One region of the Superficieibacter sp. BNK-5 genome, then DNA from elsewhere that is predicted to be linked to it. Evidence: predicted binding sites of a transcription regulator. Region 1 holds the regulator's gene; the other holds the start of a gene.
The links. The regulator PhoB, encoded in region 1, activates phosphate uptake and scavenging genes when phosphate is short. The targets are predictions, from matches to a motif close to CTGTCATAAAACTGNCNNAT.

Region 1 (3,129 bases):
AAGCTGCTCGCTGATACTGGCAAAATCGCCTTTGATCACAGCCAGCGGCTGCATGACGGGAACCTCAAGCGGTGTCACTTCAGCGAGTTTGCCCTCCGCAAAGGTGACCAGGTTGACGCTTTTATTTTTTCCCGTCTCATCAAAGCTCAGTGAAATGGGCGAACCGCAGTAGCGAATGTGCTCGCTGCCGTTAATTTTTTGCGCGCGGTGGATGTGGCCCAACGCGAGGTAATCGACGGGCGGAAAATTTTGCGCCGGGAAGGCGTCCAGCGTGCCGATATAAATGTCGCGCACGGCATCGCTTTTGCTGGCTCCGACGGTCGTCAGGTGTCCGCTGGCGATAATCGGTAATGGCTGCTCACCCCGCAGCTCGCAGGCGTCCTGATACTGCTGCTGATAATAATCTGTGATGGCCGTCAGCAGACGTTGCTGCTTCTGGCTGCCGGATTGACCTGCCTGGCTAATCACCATGTCGCGCGGACGCAAAAACGGCACCGGGCAAAACACCGCGCCCGGCGTGCCGTCGCGCTTTAACAGAAGGTGCGGTTTATCGCCTGCGCTGGCAATGACGGTCGTTTTGAGAAACGCCAGAATGTCGCGGGATTCGTTAAGCGTGGCCACCGAATCATGGTTTCCCGCCAGCACCACCAGATGACAGCCGGTCTGCTGTAAATCGACCACGAAGCGATAATATAACTCGCGGGCATAGCTCGGCGGCGACCCGGTATCAAAAATATCGCCTGCCACAATAATGACATCAACCTGCTGCGTTTGAGCGGTCTCCAGCAGCCAGTCAAGAAAAGCGCTATGCTCAGCGGCACGGCTTTTACTGTAGAAATTCTGGCCGAGATGCCAGTCTGAGGTATGAATGATGCGCATGTCGGTTCCGTGGCAAAAAAGCGTATAGCGGATTATACCCCCTGAAGCAGGTGGGGCGAAGCCGACTGTCACATCGCGTTTACGCAATCGTCACATGGTCATCTTTTTCATAAATCTGTCATAAATCTGACGCATAATGACGTCGCTATCCATAATGATGATAAACAGGGTAAAAAATGGCGAGACGTATTCTGGTCGTAGAAGATGAAGCTCCAATTCGTGAGATGGTTTGCTTTGTTCTCGAGCAAAATGGCTTTCAGCCTGTAGAAGCGGAAGATTATGACAGCGCGGTAAATCAGCTCAATGAACCCTGGCCAGACCTGATCCTGCTGGACTGGATGCTTCCCGGTGGTTCCGGCATTCAGTTTATTAAACATATCAAGCGTGAAGCACTGACGCGCGAAATCCCGGTGGTGATGCTCACCGCACGCGGTGAAGAAGAAGATCGCGTTCGCGGACTGGAAACCGGGGCGGATGATTACATCACCAAGCCGTTCTCGCCAAAAGAGCTGGTGGCGCGTATCAAAGCGGTGATGCGCCGTATTTCCCCGATGGCCGTTGACGAGGTCATTGAAATGCAGGGATTGAGTCTCGATCCCTCCTCGCACCGGGTTATGACGGGTGAAAGCCCGCTCGACATGGGGCCGACTGAATTTAAGCTCCTGCATTTCTTTATGACCCATCCCGAACGTGTTTACAGCCGTGAACAACTGTTGAATCATGTCTGGGGAACAAACGTGTATGTTGAAGACAGAACGGTGGATGTCCATATCCGCCGCTTGCGCAAAGCGCTGGAGCAGAGCGGGCACGATCGCATGGTTCAAACCGTTCGCGGCACGGGTTATCGTTTTTCGACCCGTTTCTGATATCTGACAGGAGTGTGACGCGTGCTGGAACGTCTGTCATGGAAAACGCTGGTTTTTGAACTGATTATCTGTTGTCTGCCTGCGCTGATACTGGGGGCATTTTTCGGCTATCTGCCGTGGTTTTTGCTGGCGGCGGTGACCGGGCTTCTGGTCTGGCATTTCCTGAATTTGCTGCGTCTTTCCTGGTGGCTGTGGGTCGATCGCAGCATGACGCCGCCGCCGGGGCGCGGTAGCTGGGAACCTCTGCTTTACGGGCTGCATCAGATGCAGCTACGCAATAAAAAGCGTCGGCGTGAGCTGGGCAACCTGATCAAGCGTTTTCGCAGCGGCGCAGAATCGCTGCCGGATGCGGTAGTGCTGACGACCGAAGAAGGCACGATTTTCTGGTGTAACGGCCTGGCGCAACAGGTACTGGGGCTGCGCTGGCCGGACGATAACGGACAAAATATTCTTAACCTGCTGCGTTATCCCGAATTTACGCTCTATCTGAAGCATCGCGATTTTAGTCGGCCATTAAATCTGGTCCTCAATAATGGCCGTCATCTTGAATTTCGCGTGATGCCATACAGTGAAAACCAGCGGCTGATGGTGGCGCGCGATACCACGCAAATGCACCAGCTTGAAGGCGCAAGACGCAATTTCTTTGCCAACGTCAGTCATGAGCTGCGCACGCCGTTGACCGTATTACAGGGTTATCTGGAGATGATGCAGGAGCAAACGCTGGAGGGAGCACCGCGTGATAAAGCGCTGCATACCATGCGCGAGCAGACGCAGCGCATGGAATCACTGGTGAAACAATTATTAACCCTCTCGAGAATCGAAGCGGCACCTGCGCTGGCCCTCAATGAAAAGATTGATGTGCCGATGATGCTGCGTGTGATCGAGCGCGAGGCGCAAACCCTCAGCCACGATCGCCATACGCTACGCTTTACCGTGGATGATTCGTTGAAAGTGCTGGGCAATGAAGAACAATTGCGTAGCGCTATCTCTAATCTGGTGTACAACGCGGTGAATCATACGCCTGCCGGAACCACCATTTCGGTCAACTGGCAGCGCGATCCGCATGGCGCGCTGTTTGCGATTGACGATAACGGACCGGGTATTGCTGCCGAACACATTCCGCGTCTGACCGAGCGTTTTTATCGTGTCGATAAGGCCCGCTCACGGCAGACTGGCGGTAGCGGTCTGGGGCTGGCCATCGTGAAACATGCCTTAAATCATCATGACAGCCGCCTGAATATCGCCAGTAAGCCGGGAGAAGGAACGCAATTTAGCTTTTTGCTTCCGGAACGATTCATTGCCAGAAATTAGCGTATTTATCGCGCTTGTAAGAGTAACTTTCCGCAGACCAGCCCAGGCTGGTCTGTTTACTTTGCAGGCAAGC
Region 2 (3,129 bases), 1.3 Mb from region 1:
CGGACTGGCGCGGCTATACCGTTAAAACGCAGATGAACCCTTACGATGAAAACCGTGTCGCCATTGATAGTGATTATTTTGCGAAGGCGAACGTTGAGCTGGAGAACAGCGTCGTCAACGTTGTACCAACGCGTGGTGCCGTCATTAAAGCTGAATTCGTAACGCATATCGGCTACCGGGTGCTATTTACGGTCAGGCTGGCGAATGGCAAACCTGCGCCGTTTGGCGCGATTGCTTCCGCCCAAATGGAAAATGGCGCAATCACCGGTATCGTGGGTGAAGAGGGGGAGCTTTACCTGTCGGGAATGCCGGAAAAGGGCGCTTTCCAGGTCGACTGGGGAGAAAAGAGCGCCAAAAAATGTACCGTTAATTATCAGATTACTAAACCAGAGAACGCTGAACTGGTTCAGACAGCGGCTGTTTGCCAGTAAGGAATAAATAATGAAAATATGGATAGCGCAGTCCTGCGTGGGGCTTACTCTGCTGGCAACGCCGTTTTGCTACGCCATCACCTACGGTGACGGTATTTGCCGTCCGGTTAATAGCGTTTATGTTTATGACCTACCGTTAAACAATATGACTATTCCAGCGGATAAAAATAAACCATCCACTGAAATTAAAGATTTAAAAACGATAACGTCTTCGCAAAAATATAAGGCTCACTGTGATTGTCTGACGCATTTCACCACGACTTTTCGCAACATCTATTATACGTCCCGATCTCCGTTAAGTGTGGATACAACCCGGGGTAATTACACCTATTACCGGCTGAATGATAATATGAGTATTGCCACATCTATTAAGATTCTCGGACGTGGCGATGTACCAGTACCCTTTGAAGCTGAGCCAAACGTGGTCGATAGCGGGATGTATTGTTATGCCCCCGGAGAAGAAGGGACGCCTGTCACGCTTGTTACAGGGTCGGAAGTCGTGGTTTCTTTGCTAATCAATAAACCGTTTATCGGGAAAGTGTCAGTGCCACCGACTATCGTTGTTGATTTATTTGGTGGACTCGATCGTGAATCTTCGACCAAGAGTACGGATAAGCTCGCCGAGGTTAAAATATCGGGCGATGTGGTCGCGCCACAAACCTGTGAAATTGCATCTGGCCAGGAGCTGGTTGTCGATTTTGGCAAAATACCTGCCGCTGAATTCTCTTCTACGCCCGGCACTGCCGTGACCAGCCATAAGATTACGAAAACCATTCAGGTTCAGTGCACCGGCATGTTAAACGAAAATATTGTTTATTCGACCTTCAACGCCGAACCGGTAGAGGCATCCCCCACAATGATGAAAGTTCAGGGCAATGAAGATGTGGGTCTTATGATTTATGACAAGTGGGATAAAATTATCAACGTAAACGGGGGGAACATGGATATGGACATGGGGCCTAATCGCGGCGGTGTGGAAAACAACTCACTGACCTTCTCCGCCGCGCCCGCAAGCGCCACCGGCGCATTGCCGAAGCCCGGCACGTTTGAAGCGACAGCGACCATCACGCTGGAAATTAAAAACTAAGCGCTACCGTCAGGAGAACGATCGGTTTGCGGTCCTGTATCCTGGCGTTCATTCTTTTGTCATATTCCCTTTTCTGCGCTACACCTGGTCATAACAGGTTCATGGACAACGAATAAAATTATTATTATTCATCTGATTACGAATCCTGTTTTGATTGTCATTAAACTGTCATAAACCTTACATATAACTGTCACCTGATTGTCCTATTTTGCTCTTCGTAGCCACTTAACAATGATTTACGAATCCCAGCAGGAGACATTATGAACGTTATGCGTACCACTGTCGCAACGGTTGTCACCGCGACCTTATCCATGAGCGCTTTCGCTGTTAACGCGGCGGCAAGCCTGACAGGTGCAGGTGCAACTTTTCCTGCGCCGGTGTATGCCAAATGGGCCGACACCTATAACAAATCGACCGGCAACAAAATCAACTATCAGGGTATCGGCTCCTCCGGCGGCGTAAAACAGATCATCGCGAACACCGTTGATTTCGGTGCTTCTGATGCTCCGCTGTCTGACGAAAAACTGCAGCAGGAAGGCCTGTTCCAGTTCCCGACCGTTATTGGCGGCGTGGTACTGGCCGTAAATATTCCGGGTCTGAAATCCGGCGAGCTGGTGCTGGATGGTAAAACACTCGGCGACATCTATCTGGGTAAAATCAAGAAGTGGGATGATGCCGCCATCACCAAGCTGAACCCTGGCCTGAAACTGCCTTCGCAGAACATCGCCGTGGTTCGTCGTGCAGACGGTTCCGGTACCTCTTTCGTCTTCACCAGCTACCTGGCGAAAGTGAATGAAGAGTGGAAATCAAAAGTCGGTGCAGGCTCTACCGTGAACTGGCCGACCGGTCTGGGCGGTAAAGGTAACGACGGCATCGCCGCGTTCGTACAGCGTCTGCCTGGCTCCATCGGCTATGTAGAATATGCTTATGCCAAGCAGAACAACCTGGCATACACCAAACTGGTTTCCGCTGACGGTAAACCGGTAAGCCCGACCGAAGACAGCTTTGCTAACGCGGCGAAAGGCGTGGACTGGAGCAAATCCTTCGCTCAGGACCTGACCAACCAGAAGGGTGACGATGCGTGGCCGATTACCTCCACCACCTTCATTCTGATCCACAAAGAGCAGAAAAAACCTGAGCAGGGCGCTGAAGTGCTGAAGTTCTTCGACTGGGCGTACAAAGACGGCGCGAAACAGGCTAACGACCTGGATTACGCTTCGCTGCCGGACAACGTGGTTGAGCAGGTTCGCGCTGCATGGAAAACCAATGTGAAAGACAGCAGCGGTAAAGCGCTGTACTAATTAGATATACTGACGAAAATGGCGGGTGGCGCTGTGCTTACCCGCCTTACAGCTACAAACTGTAGGCCCGGTAAACGTCGCCGGGCAATTTCGTAAGACGTCGTTAACTAAAGAGTGATTTATGGCTGCAACCAGGGGTGTAATTAACCCGCCGGGTAAAAAAGGTGACATGATATTCAGCGCGCTGGTAAAACTGGCTGCGCTGATCGTGCTATTTATGTTGGGCGGTATTATCGTCTCCCTGATCATCTCCTCCTGGCCCAGCATTGAGAAATTCGGTTTCTCATTCCTGTGGACCAAAGAGTGGGAT

Region 2: a site for PhoB is predicted at 1,684-1,703, ahead of pstS (phosphate ABC transporter substrate-binding protein PstS). Genes of this name have one in related genera too.

Annotation. Positions count from the first base shown of each region.
Region 1 is NZ_CP179893.1:2,608,148-2,611,276, forward strand. Features, by position in the region: gene sbcD (exonuclease subunit SbcD) at 1-879, opposite strand, end outside; gene phoB (phosphate response regulator transcription factor PhoB) at 1,056-1,745, shown strand; gene phoR (phosphate regulon sensor histidine kinase PhoR) at 1,767-3,056, shown strand.
Region 2 is NZ_CP179893.1:1,333,761-1,336,889, forward strand. Features, by position in the region: gene ACMGGS_RS06385 (fimbria/pilus outer membrane usher protein) at 1-431, shown strand, start outside; gene stgD (fimbrial protein StgD) at 442-1,518, shown strand; gene pstS (phosphate ABC transporter substrate-binding protein PstS) at 1,779-2,819, shown strand; gene pstC (phosphate ABC transporter permease PstC) at 2,941-3,129, shown strand, end outside.